3 regions of the Neisseria animaloris genome follow, and region 3 is predicted to be linked to each of the others. Evidence: predicted binding sites of a transcription regulator. Region 3 holds the regulator's gene; each other region holds the start of a gene.
What was found. Region 3 encodes FNR, which switches genes on or off when oxygen is low (the NO sensors DNR and NnrR bind a similar motif). Its sites were predicted from a motif close to TTGATNNNNATCAA; they were not measured.
Positions count from the first base shown of each region.

Region 1: a site for FNR is predicted at 3,142-3,155, ahead of ccoN (cytochrome-c oxidase, cbb3-type subunit I). Genes of this name have one in related genera too.
Region 2: a site for FNR is predicted at 3,477-3,490, ahead of EL216_RS05520 (universal stress protein). Genes of this name have one in related genera too.

Region 1 is NZ_LR134440.1:1,944,553-1,950,820, forward strand. Features, by position in the region: gene zapD (cell division protein ZapD) at 1-581, shown strand, start outside; gene yacG (DNA gyrase inhibitor YacG) at 585-773, shown strand; gene EL216_RS09135 (TIGR01244 family sulfur transferase) at 828-1,271, opposite strand; gene EL216_RS09140 (M61 family metallopeptidase) at 1,339-3,096, opposite strand; gene ccoN (cytochrome-c oxidase, cbb3-type subunit I) at 3,422-4,858, shown strand; gene ccoO (cytochrome-c oxidase, cbb3-type subunit II) at 4,885-5,496, shown strand; gene EL216_RS09155 (cbb3-type cytochrome oxidase subunit 3) at 5,501-5,665, shown strand; partial or broken gene ccoP (cytochrome-c oxidase, cbb3-type subunit III) at 5,696-6,268, shown strand, end outside.
Region 2 is NZ_LR134440.1:1,180,626-1,186,893, reverse strand. Features, by position in the region: gene pepN (aminopeptidase N) at 1-1,240, shown strand, start outside; gene EL216_RS05525 (extracellular solute-binding protein) at 1,654-3,432, shown strand; gene EL216_RS05520 (universal stress protein) at 3,635-4,090, shown strand; gene EL216_RS05515 (isochorismatase family protein) at 4,182-4,724, opposite strand; gene pgaA (poly-beta-1,6 N-acetyl-D-glucosamine export porin PgaA) at 5,218-6,268, shown strand, end outside.
Region 3 is NZ_LR134440.1:2,080,565-2,086,832, reverse strand. Features, by position in the region: gene thiL (thiamine-phosphate kinase) at 1-893, opposite strand, end outside; gene EL216_RS09800 (OmpA family protein) at 1,181-1,924, opposite strand; gene EL216_RS09795 (CysB family HTH-type transcriptional regulator) at 2,374-3,324, shown strand; gene fnr (fumarate/nitrate reduction transcriptional regulator Fnr) at 3,392-4,126, opposite strand; gene hemN (oxygen-independent coproporphyrinogen III oxidase) at 4,281-5,687, shown strand; gene EL216_RS09780 (DUF1289 domain-containing protein) at 5,891-6,163, shown strand.

The sequences.
Region 1 (6,268 bases), 140 kb from region 3:
AAGAACTTGAGCGACAAAAGCAATTGTTGGTAAATAGCCGTTTGGTTGAACCGGAAGAGGCGGAAAAGCAGCGGCAGCAATTGCAAAAAACGGCAGAAAACTTGCAAGGCATACAGCAGAAATTCGGTCAGCATTTGCGTGAGAATGATTGGCTGATGGCCATCAAACAACGAATGTTTGTGCCGGGTGGAACCAGCCCATTTGATTTGTCGTCTTATCACTTTTGGCAGCAGCTACCGTTTGAGCGACGTTTGGCAGATTTGAAGAAGTGGATTGGCACATTACTGCCTACACAACAAGCGATTGCCCTTTTGCTCAATATCTTGCGCAGTAATACCCTTACCGTGGATTGTGTGGCACAAAAAGGTAATTATCAGCGCAATAGCTTGGCGCAAAATATCCATATGCTGGTAATTGAAGTGGAACAACAAAGTTGTGCTTTGCCTGAAGTGTCGGCTAATAAATATTTCACTCATATCCGCTTTTTGGAAGCATCTCAAGAGCATGCGCGGGGTAGGCCGTTAAATCAAGATGTATCTTTCAAACTGGTTATGTGCAGTTTTGATCCTGTTGTGGAATGAATTATGAGCTCGGAAGTTACTATAGTAAATTGTCCGACTTGCGGTAAGCAAGTGGCGTGGACTACAGAAAACCAATATCGTCCGTTTTGTAGTGAGCGGTGTAAATTGATTGATTTGGGGGCATGGGCTAATGAAGATTACAATCTGCCCGCGCAAGAGGAAGAACCGCTATCGGATTTAATACGTCATTGATGATCACAATCAGGCCGTCTGAAAATTTCAGACGGCTTCTTGCTATATTGAGTATTAAGACATGCCGTTTTGTGATACGGCATGCAAGTTTGCTTCAAAATTACTCAGGTCTACACCGGCTTGTTTGGCGGCTGTAATGACATCCGAAACAGCCATGCCGTTTTGAACTTGATGGTAAGCCCACAATAATGAGCTTCGGGTACCGGTGCGGCAGAAAGCAAGCGTGGGTATAGGTAAGGTTGCGAGTAGTTTTTGGAAAGTTGCTACATCATGGCCATTGATGGCAGGAGCAACAACAGGTTGGTGGACGGCTTGGTCGATTCCCGTATCAATAAGCCACTGTTTGAGTTGCTCGAAAGAAGGCTGATCATCGGCTTCGCCGTCAGGCCGATTGCAGATGATGCTGCGGATGCCGAGCTTTGCCGCTTCTTTAAGAAGATCGCTTTGAGTCAGCTGGGGAGAAATATAAAGATTGTCTGCCAGTTTCAAAATACTCATTAGAGGCTCCTTTTATCATTGGTCGTGTAGACGGCTTATGATACTGCGGCCGTCTGAAAGATTAAATTTAACGGTTTGGTTGCAACCAGTTTTCCAATAAGTGACGGTGGGTAATTTGCAAAATAGCAGTATCGGTTTGTGCGGCCTGTACGGTCAATTCGGTTTCACGTAATACGCCGTGGCGGAAGTAGTGCACTTGGATTTTTTCTCCAACCGAAAATTGTGCCCACTGCTGCTCAAAGGCGGTGCAGGCAAAGCCATTCAAAGCAATGATGCGGTCTTGCGGGCATAATGCAGCATTTTCGGCACTACCTCCGTTGAGAACATGAGTCAAGGTGATGCTGTCGCCATTTTGTTTAAACCGTGCCCCGAAGTCGGGAATTGGTTCGGTGTTAGGCAGCCATTTCTCAGCCAAGCCTCCTCCGTGATGGCGTGGAGCTGCCTGCCAGTGCAAAGCGAGACCTGTTTTTTCCAAGCAGGTTGCTAAAGGCAGGTCTTCAGTGGAATATAAGGCCATCTGAAAAAATTCTTCTAAATCCAAACCGGTGATCTGTTGGCATCGTACTTGCCATTGTTTTTCAGGGATGCCTTGCCGGGTTTCTTGCCAGTCGAGGTAAAGCTGCTGCATAACATTATCAAGGCTTTGTTCGCCGTTGCTATTTTGTCTGATAAGTAAGTCTAGGCATAAAGCGGCCAGAGCACCTTTCTGATAATAGCTGACAATGGCATTAGGGCTGTTTTCGTCTTGTTTGTAATATTTGTTCCATGCAGTAAAGCTGGATTCCGCAAGTGTTTGTTTCAGACGGCCTGATCCTTGCTGCACCCGAGTGATATTTCGGGCAAGTAGTTTCAAATATGCTTCGGGCGAGATCACGCCGCTTTTTACCAATATCAAATCATCGTAATAAGAAGTAATCCCTTCAAACGCCCATAATTGTTCCGTGTAACTTTCACTGTTTAAATGGTACGGTACAAATGCTGCAGGTTTGATGGATTTGACATTCCATGCGTGGAAATATTCGTGGCTGAATAAACCGAGCAATTGGGTGTAGTCATCATTTGCTTCTTTCATGCCTAGAGGAGGGAGGCTGTTGCGATCGGCAAGCAAAGCAGTACTGCTGATATGTTCCAAACCACCATAAATCTTATCGCCGACATGCAATAAAAACAGATACTGCTGAAAAGGGGCAGGAGAAGGGAACATGTTCAAAGCGGTTCGGCAGATTTTCTGAATGTCGTCGATTAAGCGGTTGCGGTCAAAATCCGGATAGTGGCCGCTGATTGCTATACGGTGTGCGATACCACCGGCTTCAAAATCCAGTGTTTCAAAATGACCCAATTCAAAAGGGTGGTCAATCAATTCATAGTAAGAGGCCGTCTGAAAAGTATGGCTTTCGGAAGAGGGTAGCGTAGTGGCTATTTGCCACGTTTCAGGTAAGCCATCAAATGTAATTTGATGTAGCTGTTGCTCGAGACCAGCTATTTTGAGGAACAGACAGGCCCCGTCAAAAAAACCACGGTCAACCGTTAAGAAAGAGCTTCTGACGGATAAATCATAGGCATAAACTGTGTAGTAAATTTGCCACTCTCCACTTTTTGCTTCTGTTTGCCAAACATTTTTTGCAGTTTGGGTGATTTCAGCCGGTTGGCCGTTACACATTGCCTTTATCTCAATAATATTGCGGGAAAAATCACGGATTAGATAGCTGCCGGGAACCCAGTTTGGCAAGCTTATATGTAAAGGATTGTTATTGCTCAGGGAGAGGCTTAAACATATTTTCCATGTATGTTTCAGAGTATTAGGTTTTATTTGATAGCAAAGCATAACTATTCTTTTTTTGTTAAGTTTTGTGTGTTGGGTTGAAAGGATTTGATTTCAGTCAAGAAACATAATGTAACTAACCTATAATCTAACAAAATATGACCGAAAGCAACCTTGTAAAAACCGCAAAAAATGCCGATTTCTGATGATTTGGCTTGGTGCAGTAAAGGTTTTGATTTAAAATGCGCCGATTAAGCTTCTGTTCGGCGTAAGTAAATCTTAACTGCCGACGGTGTTAAATTAAGAAAAATCGGGTATATCTTTGGTTGTGTTTGAGCAGGCCGAAGCAAACCGATGGTGTTAATTGCCATGTTTAATGGAGATCCTCATGGAAACGCAAACTTATAACTACAAAGTGGTGCGCCAGTTTGCCATCATGACTGTAGTTTGGGGCATTGTAGGCATGTTGGTCGGTGTGATTATCGCAGCCCAACTGTTTGCGCCTGCTTTGGATTTGTCGAATATTGGGCCGTGGTTTCACTTCGGCCGCTTGCGTCCGCTACATACGAATGCCGTTATTTTCGCATTCGGAGGTTGCGGTTTGTTTGCTACTTCTTATTATGTAGTGCAGCGCACATGTAATGTACGTTTGTTTGGCGGTAAATTTTTACCGGCATTCACGTTTTGGGGCTGGCAGCTTGTTATTGTTCTGGCCGCCATCACTTTGCCTTTGGGTTATACCCAAGGTAAAGAATATGCAGAATTGGAATGGCCGATTGATATTCTGATTGCATTGGTGTGGGTTGCTTATGCAGTAGTATTTTTCGGCACGATCGCCACACGTAAAATCAAGCATATTTATGTGGCTAACTGGTTTTACGGAGCATTTATTTTAGCAGTTGCTTTGTTGCATATCGTAAACAATATCAGTATTCCTTCTGGCATGATGAAATCTTACCCTGTGTATTCAGGTGCGATTGATGCAATGGTTCAATGGTGGTACGGGCATAATGCCGTAGGTTTCTTCTTAACCGCAGCCTTTTTGGGCATGATGTATTATTTTGTGCCGAAGCAGGCAGGTCGTCCTGTTTATTCTTACCGCTTATCAGTAGTTCACTTCTGGGCGTTGATTTTTACCTATATGTGGGCGGGGCCGCACCATCTGCATTACACAGCATTGCCTGACTGGACACAGTCACTCGGTATGGTGCTGTCTTTGATTCTGTTTGCGCCGTCTTGGGGCGGTATGATTAACGGTATCATGACTTTGTCGGGTGCTTGGCATAAGCTGCGCACAGATCCGATTTTGAAGTTTTTGGTAGTGTCTTTGTCTTTTTACGGTATGTCTACGTTTGAAGGCCCGATGATGTCTATTAAAACGGTCAATGCTTTGAGCCACTATACCGACTGGACCGTCGGACACGTTCATTCCGGTGCTCTTGGTTGGGTGGGTTTCATCACTATCGGCTCTATCTATTATTTAATCCCGCGTTTATTTGGCCGTAAAGAAATGTATAGCATCAAACTGATTGAAGCACATTTTTGGATTGCCACGATTGGTGTTGTACTTTACATCGCTTCTATGTGGATTTCCGGTGTGATGCAAGGTTTGATGTGGGGTGCTTTGAATGATGACGGTACTTTGACCTACTCTTTTGTAGAATCTGTAAAACGCAGTATTCCTTTCTATGTTATTCGTTTTGCCGGCGGTCTGTTGTATTTGAGCGGCATGTTCCTGATGGCTTACAACGTTTATCGTACTGCTGTTGGCGGTAAACCTGTGGATGCTGAAATTCCTGCTGTTTCTCAAGCGCAACATCATTAAAAACACAAGAAAGACAGGCTACCAAAATGAAATTACAACAATTAGCTGAAGAAAAAGTCGGTGCATTAATTTTGTTTACCTTCTTGGTAATCAGCGTCGGCCTTCTGATTGAAGTTGTGCCGCTGTTTTTTACCAAGTCGGTAACGGAACCGATTAAGGGTATAAAGCCTTACAATGCGCTGCAAGTAGCGGGCCGCGATATTTATGTACGTGAAGGTTGTTATAACTGTCACTCACAAATGATTCGTCCTTTCCGTGCGGAAACCGAACGTTACGGTCACTATTCTGTTGGTGGTGAGTCAGTATACGATCGTCCATTCCAATGGGGGTCTAAACGTACAGGTCCGGATTTGGCGCGAGTCGGTGGTCGCTACTCAGATGAATGGCACCGTATCCATTTGTTGAATCCGCGTGATGTCGTTCCTGAATCCAATATGCCTGCATTCCCGTGGTTGGCACGTAACAAAGTGGATATTGAAGCTACTGTTAGCAATATGAAAGCCTTACGTGCGGTCGGTACACCTTACAGTGATGAAGAAATTGAAAAAGCCCCACAAGAGTTGGCTAATAAATCAGAGCTGGATGCAGTAATTGCGTATTTGCAAGGTTTGGGCTTGGCATTGAAAAACGTAAGGTAACATCATGGATATTAACTGGGTGCGCTCGCTATTTACCATATGGGTGTTTGTAAGCTTTTTATTGGTTTTGTATATCGTACTAAACAAGCGCAATAAGCAAAACTACAGTGATGCAGCAAACAGCATTATGGAGGATAACGATACCCCTGATGATAAGAGCGGGCGCTGACCAGTAATACCGTGATAACGGAGTAAAATAATGAACACAACTTCCCAATTTACCAGTAATTTCTGGAACATATACATTGCCATTATCGTAGTGCTCAGTTTTGTCGGTTTGGCTTGGTTGTTATTATCGCAAAATAAAACCAAAGCTCCGCCTAAAGGTGAAGAAGTCAAAACAATGGGGCATTCGTGGGACGGTATTGAGGAATACAATAATCCTTTGCCTCGCTGGTGGTTTTTTCTTTTTATCCTGACAATGATTTTTGGGGCAGCGTATTTGTTTTTGTACCCCGGTTTAGGTGACTATAAAGGTTATTTGAATTGGACAAGCCAAAATCAATATGAGAAAGAGGTTGCAAAAGCTGATGAGCAATATGGCAAAATTTATGCCAAGTTTGCAAATATGCCTATTGAAGCAGTAGCCAAAGATCCTCAGGCACAGCGTATCGGTAAAAATCTGTTTGATACTTACTGTATTCAATGTCATGGTTCTGATGCAAAAGGCTCAAAAGGTTTCCCTAACTTGACAGATCACGACTGGTTATGGGGTGGAGAGCCTGCTCAGATTCAGGAAACCATCAAAAAAGGCCGTATTGGCACGATGTTG
Region 2 (6,268 bases), 900 kb from region 3:
AGGCGAAGCGGTTGCATTCAGGCCGTCTGAAAATGCCGAAGCGCAAACCGAAGCCGTGCTGTTGTTGCAACAGGCCGAGCAGGAATTTGTGCTGCACGGTGTAACCGAAGCCGTGGTGCCGTCGCTGCTGCGCGGGTTCAGTGCGCCGGTTCATCTGAATTATCCGTACAGCGACGAAGATTTAACCTTACTGCTGGCACACGATACTGATGCCTTTGCCCGTTGGGAAGCCGGTCAAACCCTTTACCGCCGCGCAGTGCAGGCCAATTTGCAGGCTATTGAGAATCAAACCGCCATGCCCGCGCATGAGGGTTTGGCTGCGGCGGTGAAGCAAGTGTTGCGGCAACAGGATTTAGACCCCGCATTCAAAGCCGTACTGTTGGGCGTGCCGTCTGAATCCGAGCTGTGGGACGGTGCGGAAAACATCAATCCGCAACACTACTACCAAGCGCGCGAAGCCTTGCTGAACACCCTTGCCAAATCCTGCATCAACGAACTGGCAGCCGTGCGTACATGGGCATTGGCGCAGGAAAAAGACAGCGGCATTGCCAAGCCTTACGAGTACCATCCCGAATTAGCCGGTGTACGCAGCTTGTTGGCAGCCGTGCGCCTGCTGACTATCCGCGAAGAGCGTCATTCGATGATTAACACGGCTGCTTATGACAGTGAGCTCAGGGCGCAGACGGCGGCAGTTGAAAAATTGGAAGGCACGCGCCTGAAAGACTACACCACCCGCTACGAACAGCTCACCCGCAATATGACTCACGAGATGAGTATTCTCAACACCGTGAACCATTTGGAAGAAGAAGGCCGCAACCGTTTGCTCGACCGATTCGCCGAACGTTATGCCGATGATGCGCTGGTGATGGACAAATATTTCGTTCTGATCGGCAGCAGCCACCGCAGCGATACCCTGCAACAGGTTCAGACGGCCTTAAGCCATCCGAAATTCAGCTTGGAAAACCCGAACAAAGCTCGCTCGCTGTTGGGCAGCTTTTCGCGCAACGTGCCGCATTTCCACGCGGAAGATGGTAGCGGTTATGAATTTATCGCCGCTAAAGTGATGGAAATCGACCGCTTCAACCCACAAGTGGCCGCCCGTTTGGTGCAGGCGTTCAATATCTGCAATAAGCTCGAACCGAACCGCCGTGGGTTGGTGAAGGCGCAACTGCAACGGATTCAGGCGCAAGAGGGTTTGTCGAAAGACGTTGCCGAGATTGTGGGCAAAATTCTGGCGTAAACGGGTGGGTAAAACAGGTTGAATGCAAAGAGGCCGTCTGAAATTTTTCAGACGGCCTTTCGGTTGGCTCCAAAGATTCCTGTCGGCTTAATGAGTAGGGTGCGCGGCTAAAGACACCTATTATTAGAGGTATGGTAATCTATGCACTGAAGGCCGTCTGAAAACACTTTTTCAGACGGCCTTCTTCTTTCTAAATGCCTTTATGATTGAAGCTGTTGAAATAATCATCAAGGAAATAGATTGCCTGCTATCGTCAAAGCCATTTTGCGGGAGATACGTTTTTCTTTACCGCTAAACTTGCCAACCTGAAATGATGCTTGTAAATGCACGGTATCAGCCTGCGTTGGAAAGGTGTCCGGCAGTTTTTTTAGGCTACAATACGCCGTTCGGTTGTGATAAACAGATATGACGTTATGAAATTATTCTCTATATGGTTGCTGTTTTTTTCCACGGCGACTTATGCCGCCCACGGATTGGGTTTGGGACAGCCGGTTGCTTATCCCGCGGATTTCAAGGCATTTGAGTATGTGAACCCGAATGCGCCGAAAGGCGGCACGTTTTCACTGCCGATAGCAGGCGGTTTTGATACGCTGAATCCGTTTACGCTCAAGGGTGATCACGAAGCGGGAGTGGCGGCTTTGACGTTGGATACACTGACGGTAAAAGGGTTGGACGAACCGTTTTCAATATACGGTTTGCTTGCGCAGGATATTGTTTTGGCTTCAGACGGCCTGTCGGTAACATTCAAACTCAACCCGAAAGCGCGTTTTCATAACGGCGATCCGGTGCTGGCGAAAGATGTGGCGGCATCGTTCGATATTTTGACCAAAGACCCTGCCGCTGTCCCACTATATAAATTCTATTGGGCGGATGTGGCGCGGGTGGAAACGCCCGATGCGCGTACGGCGGTATTCCGTTTTAAAAAACGCAATGCGGAATTGCATATGATTTTGGGCAGGTTGCCGGTGTTTTCGCACAAAAGTTATCCGCACGGGCTGGCTGCCGCGGCAAACAAACTGCCCATAGGTTCGGGGCCATACCGTTTCCATAAAGCAGACGGCGGGCGGTTGAGCGAGTTTAAGCGCGATAAAGAGTATTGGGCGCAAAATCTGCCGGTACGCAAGGGTACGTATAACTTCGACCGGGTGCGTTTCAAATACTATAAAGACGACAGCGTGCGTATCGAGGGCATTAAAGGCGGGCATTACGATTTCATGCAGGAAAACGTCGCCCGCAATTGGGCGCGCGCCTACCCGGAACACATGCTGGAAAAGCGCAGTTTGCACAAGCACGAATGGGCGCAGAAGAGTACCGCCGGGATGCAGGGTTTTGTGATGAACATGCGCCGCAAGCCGTTCGACGATATCCGCGTGCGGCAGGCAATAGTGCTCAGTTTTGATTTTGAAAGCACCAATACGCGCCTGTTTTACGGAGCCTATCGCCGGAGCAACAGCTTTTTTACCAACAGTGAAATGGCGGCTTCGGGCAAACCCGAGGGAGAGGAACTGGCCGTCTTAAATACCGTACGCTCCAAACTGCCGGCCGCCGTATTCACACAGAATGTGCCCGAGCCTCCGAAAACCGATCCGGTGCTCGGTGTCAGGCTCAATCTGCTTAAAGCCCGTGCGTTACTCGAACAGGCGGGCTACCGTTACCGCAACGGAGCGTTGGTGGACGGACAGGGCAAACCGCTGGTGCTGGAGTTTCTCAGTCCGAGTAAAACCTATGAACGGGTAGTGGCGAAATGGCAGAGTGATCTGGCCAAAATCGGCGTAAAAATGAATGTGCGCCTTGCCGATCTTGCCGTGTATCAGAAGCGTGTGAACAACTTCGATTTCGATATGACGGTGGTGGTGTATGCCAACAGCGAAAGCCCGGGTAACGAGCAGTTCGGCTATTTCAGTTGCACCTCCGCCAAAACTGACGGCACCCGCAATTGGGCGGGGGTGTGCGATCCTGCTGTGGAAGTGCTGCTCAAACGTTTTGAAAGTTTTTCCAGCCGCAGCGAACTGGTCGCGTCCGCCCGCGCACTCGATCGGGTGATACGCCACCAATATATTATTGTGCCGAATTGGTATTCCGACCGCTACCGCGTGGTGTACCGTGATACGTTGGGCCTTCCCGACCGCCGTCCGAAAGGTGCTTACGGTGCGGTTGAGTGGGTGCTGAGTTCGGGGTGGATAAAGCAATAAACGGAAGCCGTCTGAAAAATCATGATTTCAGACGGCTTCAAACTTTGATTTAAAACAATTTAATCCTATACTGCCGCAACTTATACCGACGGCGGTGGTCATATAATACAGACCCTTGACTATTTCCTTCCCAAGTGCGGCGGCCCATGCAGGCCGTTTGAAAAGCGGAAAACTGTTTACCACACAACAAAGGAGGTACTTTATGTATCAATATCAGCGCATTATGGTTCCTGTTGACGACAGCCAAACTTCGCTGCAGGCACTGAAAGAAGCGTGTAGTCTGGCTCAGGCGATGGATGCTACTGTGGTGGTGGTACATGTTGTGGACTTGGGGCAATTTGATTGGGGTGCTCCCGGTTTTACCGATGCCGCAGCTTTGCGTAAAGCAGTTGAAAACACCGGTGTGAAAGTACTGAAACGTGCATCCGAAGAATTAAAGAAAGTGGGCGTAAAACACGAAACGCTGATTCTGGAAAGCGCAGGCGACAGAATTGCCGATTTGCTGGTAGAGCAGGCGACAGAGGAAAAATGCGACCTGATTGTAATGGGAACACACGGTTTTTCCGGTTTGATGCACCTTCTGTTAGGTTCGGTTGCCGAAGGCGTTATCCGCAAGTCCAATGTGCCGGTATTGCTGGTGCGCCGCAAGGAAGATTAAGCCAAGTTTTATAAAAGAGAGACTAGAGAAACGGCAGGCCGTCTGAAAACGCTTTTTCAGACGGCCTTGTCTATTGCCTCATTTAAGCAGCCTATTGAATCAGCTTGGAAATCGTTTTAAACGCTTCATGTTTGGCATCTCCCAGCATTTGGAACAGCACGCTTTCCACATTCGACACCACCGCACCTGCTTCACGCATCAGGAGCAAAGCATTTTCCTTATTGGTCGGATTGCGTGAAGTGGTACATTCGAACGGCACATAGACGTTGAGGCCGTCTGAACGCAAGTCCAACACGGTTTGCAGCATACATATATGTGTTTCCGCGCCCACCAAAATCACATTTTCCGCCTGATGTCTGCGGATTGCTTCCCGCACTTCATCGATATAAGCGGAAAACCGCGTTTTCTCGAAAACGGGTACATCTTTTAACAGCAGTTGTACGGCCTGAACAGTAGGTCCCAACCCTTTAGGATATTGTTCGGTAACAACAAGCGGCACGCCGAGCGCCTGCAAGCCCTGCAACAGCACGCGGCTACGCTCTATCATGGCTTCAGCGGCATACAGAGACGGGGTAAGGCGCTCCTGAATGTCTACTACAATACAGATGGTATTTTGAGGACTAAGATGTTTCATTTTTTTTCCTTGGTTCATTTGAATGATAGGTTTTCAGCCCTTGATGCGCGGGCGCAACGCTCGAATTAATTATATGCATAATCAATATTTTAGATTGAATTAGTTATTTTTTTCATATATCGATCTTTTCTTGTACCATACAGGGAAAATTGGGCCTATAAGCTTTTTTAAATATAAATAGCTGTTTTTTTAATAAGTTACAAGATGAAATAATCAGTCATCTAATTTATTATCTAGAGTTATTACTTCTAATGAAATTATTTCAATGGCATAGTCAAATTCCGTTAGTTTAGGTTGTAGACCGTTAGAGTGTAACGTCAGCAATTTTCATCTGGCTAATATAAGCTGTTAGCAACTCTGATTAGAAATAAATTTAAGCCTAATTTCCGGCTTTTTTCGACACATTTCAAAAGGTCCTATTTGTTTCGCTTAAATATCTTCATTTTTTCTTAAGATATTTTCTGTTTGATCACGATTATTGATAGTGAGCATCATGAAAAAAATACCACTTTACATTGCTGTAGCCTTTGCAGCAATTCCTTTAACTGCCGTAGCCAAAGATATTCATGCAGAGAGAGAACGTTGGGTAGTTCACGCGCGTAGCGGCGATGCACAACTGGCAGAGGCAGTAAATGCACTGAAAACATTGTATGCTGAAAACCGAGATCCCAAGGTACGGGCGGATTTGATTGCATTATTGGTGCGCCAGCAGAAATTTTCAGAGGCTTTGGCAGTATGTACCGCATGTGGCTTGGAAGATTTTTCTAACGACGAATTGGAAAATTTAGCCAAAGCAGCCCGCGACAGTAAACAGTTCCCGTTGTCGGTAAGCCTATATAAGCAGTTGCAAAACAAAGCACCCGGCAAAAAAATCGGACATCTCGGGAGTGCATTGGCTGCTGTGGATGCCGCAGATTATTCCGGTGCGCGAAAACAGATTAACGAATACCGCCGCCGTTTTGGAAATGATAAAGACATTCAAGATGCTGAAAAATATCTGAAATTACGTACGCAATCCATCACGGAACGTATGGCGGATTTACAAAAGCAGCTTGAAGCCAATCCTAACGATCATGAAACCGTGATCCAACTTTACCGTTTAGCTGCCCGGTTACAGGCTTTTCCGCAGCAGGAGCGTTTACTGGAGCGGTACCCGCGGCTTTTTAACGAACAAGACCGTTTATGGTTGCAAGAAGCCAAAGCGGTTGTATTACTACGCGGTGCCCGCCCTACCACTTCATCCGATCAATTGCATACTGCTTATCAGCGCTTGAGTGAAATCGTTAATAAAGCTCCGGCAGGCAGTGCATTGCACACTCAAGCCTTGCGCGACCGCATGGCGGCGGCGATTGCCGTAGGTAAAGAGAAGCAAGCACTTAAAGATTACTATGCATTGGTTAAAAACGGTGAGCAGCCTGAATATGTGAAAGAACAATACGCTTTTGCCTTGCTGATGTATGGCAGCCCTAGGGAAGCGAAACATATTTTAGCCAACAGGGCAGCGAAGCAAAAAGCGAAACAGAGCAAAGTAGACCCTGAGATTA
Region 3 (6,268 bases):
AGACGGCCCGAACGATTAATTTTACCGATACGGCAAACAGGCGTATTACTTATTTTGCCGGCTTTCATTACCGCCTCACGTTGGCTTTCCGGTACAGTAAACACCAGTTCATAATCATCTCCACCCGCCAGCAGACAATCGTATAGTTGTTTTTCAGGCAATATCCCACGCAATTGCGGCAAGGTAGGCAGTTGCTCCACAAAAATTTCCGCCCCCATAGCCGAAGCCTTCAAAATATGCCCTAAATCTTGAGCCAGGCCATCTGAAATATCTTGCGCAGCGTGGGCAAACGGCAACAATAACTGCCCTAAAGCAACCCGAGGCTTCGGACGCAGGCGAGCTTGTTCACAAATTTCCAGTATATCGGAAGGCAATTTTAAAAGCTGCCAATGATGGTTTAACGCTGCTGCTGCCAACCCTACTTGCCCGGAAACCCATATATCGTCGCCGTCTCGTGCAGCATCACGCCGTAAAGCCTTTCCCTGAGGCAATTCACCGATGATCGTTATATTAAAAACCATATCGCCTTTGGTTGTATCCCCGCCAATCAGCGTAATGCCAAATCGCCGTGCCAGAGAAAACAAACTGGTACAGAAATCCTCCAACCAATTTTCCTGCAAATCAGGCAAGCCGGCACTTAATAATATCCAACGAGGTTTGGCTCCCATTGCTGCCATATCGGAAATATTAACGGCCAATACCTTGTATGCCAAGTCAGCGGGGTGGACATTTTCAAAAAAATGCCTATTTTTCAGAAACATATCACTACTGAAACATAAATCAAACCCTGCTCTGGGGCGGATAACAGCTGCATCATCGCCGATACCCAGCAACACTTCCGAATCAGATTGCTGCTTTTGTAAATAACGGCGGATAAAATCAAATTCAGTCATCAGAGGCCGTTTGGAAAAAGAGAGGCACACATTATATAGCGAAATCATCCAAATGACCTGAGAGAAGAGAATATCGCGCCATATTGCGTAGCCTATTATATTTTCACAACAACACCGGATTATCTAGTGTGTTATTTCAAACCTTATCTTGCTTACTAAAACCATGCTGATGCTGTATATATTGCCATTCGACTTCATCTCTAACCGTCGAAAAGTAATCTTAATGTCGAAAAAACAATAAAAACCCCGCTATCAAGCGGGGTTTTCAAATCCAAATAATCTGTTGATTAAGGACGGGTATAACCGTGAATTTGAGAAGCCGGACCTGGAATCCAACCTTCATCAACAGCAGGGCGCTCACCTTCAACATGACCAGGAGCAATTTGTTTGGTTACTAAAGTACGAATCTTAACATCTACACGACGATCAGGTTCGATACATGCGATCAGAGCTGCGCGTTTCTTAGCTTTAGAAACTTTTTTACCCAAATTGGCTACTTCAGCTTCACAAGTGGCAGTCATACGAGCTTGAGACTCACCCAAACCGGCAGCAGAAATCTTGTTAGAAGCAACACCTTGGCCAACCAAGTAGTTAGCTACAGTATTTGCGCGACGCTCAGACAAAGCTTGGTTGTATTCTTCTGAACCCATGAAGTCGGTATGACCTTCAACACGTACACCGTCTACATTAGTGTTGCTCAAACGTTGAGCCAAGGCATTCAGAGTTTCGGCACCTTCAGGACGCAGATTATCCTTATCGAAACCAAATAAAGTCTTAGCAGACAGAGAAACGGTTTCTTCAGCAAATTGAGGAGCAGTTTCCACCGCCACAGCATCACCACACTCAATACGGCCCTGAGTGGCTTTGTCGAAATAAGTATTTTTCCAGCACTCACCATAGTTGTTGCGAACAACTGTTTGTGACTTGCTGCTAACGGTGTAACCGTGTTTAGTATGCGGTTCGCTGGCCATTGCAGTGCCTGAAGCTACTAAGGCAACAAACAAGGCGCTTAATTTCAGCTGTTTGGTCATTTTATTCCCTCATCAAAGATTGTTATGCAACGGGCACCAAGAGCGCAACCGCCACAAATCACCAAATATACAGGCCACTATTGTAAAACGGCGGCAAGTAGGATATTTCAGGTTTGCACTATAAAGAAGCCAAGGGCAAACTGTCAATAGCACACTACCCGCACACAACGGATAAACGGCCCGCTTCCTAATTACGAATCATGCCGAAAAATCAATCCTGTGTCATTTATTTACAAGCAAAACCCACTTCCTATTACATGGTCGTTGTACAAAAGCAACAACAACTTTTTACAGCATTCAATGCTTTGTTAATACTTCACAAAGATAGTTCCTGAAAAAACAAATGTTTTCTTGGGGCAAATTTGCAAATAAGGCTTTTTTTTTCAATCTATGCTACATTTAAAAAAGACTTGTCGTACAGAATACACACCACTTCCCGTTCTTATCATATGAAATTACAACAACTACGCTACGCCCTTGAAGTATACCGCCAAAACCTAAATGTATCGGAAGCTGCCGAAGCGCTGTTTACTTCCCAACCGGGCATTTCAAAACAAATCCGGCTTTTGGAAGAAGAATTAGGTATACAGATATTTATCCGTAGCGGCAAACGTGTAGTTTCGGTTTCACAGCCTGGTAAAGCAGTATTGGAACTTGCTGAACGGATTCTACGCGATGTGCAGAATATCAAAAATATAGGTAGCGAATTTACCGGTCAAGACAGCGGTTCGCTTACTATTGCGACTACACACACACAAGCCCGCTATGCTTTGCCGAAAATTGTAGCGGAATTTGTGAAGCGCTATCCGAAAGTACAATTAAGTATTAAGGAAGGCAGCACACACACCATCGCACAAATGATCAGCAACGGAGACGCGGATTTTGCCATTGCTACCATCCCTCTGGATGACTATTCGGACTTACGCAAACTGCCTTGTTCCGAATGGACTCATGCGATTCTCGTCCCACATACCCATCCCCTACTAGATTGCCGGCATCCTTTGAGTATTAATGATTTAGCCGCCTATCCTTTAGTAACTTATGAATTTGCCTTGAACAGCAACAGTAATATTTTTCGCGCTTTTCAAAAAGCCCATTTGAAACTCCCTAAAATAGCGCTTTCGTCTGCGGATACCGATGTCTTGAAAACCTATGTGAGATTAGGGTTGGGTGTGGGACTGATGGCGAAACTGGCATACGACCCTCAAACTGATCATGATTTACAACTGATTGATGCGGCCCACTTATTTGGAACTTCTTCTACTTACATCGCCTTACGCTCCGATACATACCTCCGCGGTTATATTTATGATTTCATCAGCCTGTTTGCACCTCAGTTGACACGTGAACGGATCGATCAGATGCTTTACGCGCCTATTGAAGAAGATTTCTCTATCTAATTCGGTATTTCAAAAATTGAGGCCGTCTGAATTTCTTTCAGACGGCCTCAACATCTTTCAGCAACATTTAAACGGCATGCTCACAACCGGAAACCATTTTCTTCAATGCTTGCGGTTCAAGAATCTTGATATGTTTATGTTCTACCGAAATCAAGCCTTCATGGTGGAATTTGGACAACGTACGGCTAACTGTTTCCAGTTTCAAACCTAAATAACTTCCTATTTCTTCACGCGACATGCGCAAAATAAAATCATTGGCGGCAAACCCGCGCGAATAGAGACGGTTGGACAAATTCAACAAAAACGCCGCCAGCCTCTCTTCTGCACGCATATTTCCCAATAACAGCATTACTCCCTGATCACGCACGATTTCACGGCTCATTAAACGGAAAAAGTGGGTTTGCAGGCTGGGAATGTTCTGCCCCAATTGTTCCATATGTGAAAACGGCAGCTCGCACACTTCGCTGTCTTCCAAAGCGACCGCATCACAACTGTGCGTATGTGCACAAATACCGTCCATGCCGATCAGTTCTCCCGACATGAAAAATCCGGTTACTTGATCACGTCCGTCTTGACTGGCCACAGTAGTTTTGAAAAAACCGGTACGTATGGCAAACAGCGATGCAAACGGATCTCCCGCCCGGAACAAATACTCACCTTTTTTCAAGCGGCGGCTTTGGCGGATAACAGCGTCTAATTGCGCAAACTCTGTCGGCATCAAACCCACCGGCAGGCATAATTCACGTAATGAACAATTTGAACACAACGTTTTCATCTGATGTTGTGGTGTGTGTGCAGACATAAGATTAAGCACCTTTAATTATAATTAGCAACTTTTATACTTAGACCCTGCGTATTGAGTATTGACCAACATCAAGGCGGGATGATCGTAATATCGCTATTCTACCAAACTTACGGCAAATTTGCCTATTTCATTACAGAACAAACAAAACATCATGAAAATCATTACCATACAAAATGACACACAACCTGAATTTGACCGAAAACTGATTGCTTCCCTGCCCTCCAGCGGCCCCCGTTATACTTCGTATCCGACTGCCGATCGTTTTCATAACGGCTTCACCGAAGCCAATTATATTCATGCTTTGAAATTACGCAGGATGGGGGCACTCAATAAACCGCTCTCTCTTTACGTCCATATTCCTTTTTGTAACACTATTTGCTACTACTGCGGTTGCAACAAAATCATTACAAAAGACAAATTACGTGCTGACGCTTATATAGAATATCTCGACAAAGAAATGGCACTGCTCGCTCCTCATTTGAACAGCATCCACCAACTTGCCCAGATCCATTTCGGCGGCGGCACACCTACGTTTTTAAACGACAACCAAATCGAACGTGTCTTTGCCTTGATACGTCAACATTTTCAGTTGATTCCAAACGGCGAGTATTCGATTGAAATTGATCCTCGCAAGGTCAGCCGGGAAACCGTGCTGCATTTGGGTAAGCTGGGTTTCAACCGTATGAGTGTCGGAATACAAGACTTCGATCCTAAAGTACAGAAAGCAGTAAACCGTGTCCAAACTGTTGAAGAAACCCGCGAAGTGATCGATGCAGCAAGGGAAGCAGGGTTCAAATCCGTAAGTGTCGATTTGATTTACGGCCTACCCCATCAATCTTTGGAAAGTATCAAACCGACCATTGAAACCGTACTCTCACTCGATCCCGACCGCCTTGCGCTGTATCACTACGCCCATCTGCCGCATATTTTCAAACCTCAACGCCGCATTGATACGGCAACTGTTCCGGATAGCGAAGAAAAGCTCGATATTCTGCAATATGCGGTGCAAACCCTCACGGAACGCGGCTACGTATTCATCGGCATGGATCATTTTGCCAAACCGGACGATGAGCTTGCTCTGGCTCTGAAAGAAGGATGGTTGCAACGTAATTTCCAAGGCTATTCGACCTATGCCGACTGCGATTTGATTTCCATCGGCGTTTCCAGTATCGGTAAAATCGGCACAACTTACGTTCAGAACGAACGCGATATCGATGCTTATTACGCCGCCATCGATGCCGGGCATTTGCCGATAATGCGCGGCTACCAATTGAATCGTGACGACTTGCTGCGCCGCAATATTATTCAAGATTTGATGTGCCGTTTCTCATTGGATTTTCAAGTGTATGAAAGCGTATTCGGCATTCCGTTTGCTCGTTACTTCGAAACCGAATTGGCCGATTTGCAAAAACTGGCCGAACTTGGTCTGCTGCACCTAACTTCGAAAAGATTACGGGTAACTCCAAAAGGCCGCTTCCTTATCCGTAACATTGCAATGGTATTCGACTACCATCTGCGGCATAAAGAAACTACGGCGCAATATTCGAAAACCGTATAATGAAACAGCCCTCAGCAAGCAGGCCGTCTGAAAACAAAGCACTACTATTTTCAGACGGCCTCAGTATATTATGTGTAGGCGAAACACCTCCTGCTCGTTGAAAACATTTACCTTTTCAAGCACAATGCAACGGTTGTGACAGCCGGCTACGTAATATTGCCTTCACGTAAAAAAACCTCTCATTTATCAGCCTATAACCGCACATGGAACAACTTGAATTCTTCGCCATTCCCAGCCCCTGTATCGGCGTTTGCGAAGCCAACAGCAAAGGTTTTTGCAAGGGTTGTTTACGCAGCCGAGAAGAGCGGCTTTATTGGTTGAATATGACCGACACGCAAAAGCACCATGTTATGCACCTGATAAGAATGAGGCGGCACAAACTTGAAAAACTCGCTTGGGAGAAAAAACAACCAGTTATAGAGCTGCCGGACCAAATGGGATTCGAATTTGAGACGGAGCATGGTGAAGAATCCTGATAGTCCTCCGATACGAACTACCTTGTATACACAGGCCGTCTGAAATATTTTCAGACGGCCTGTTTGCTTATCCAATATTCCCTCGTAACGCAGAAATATATCGTA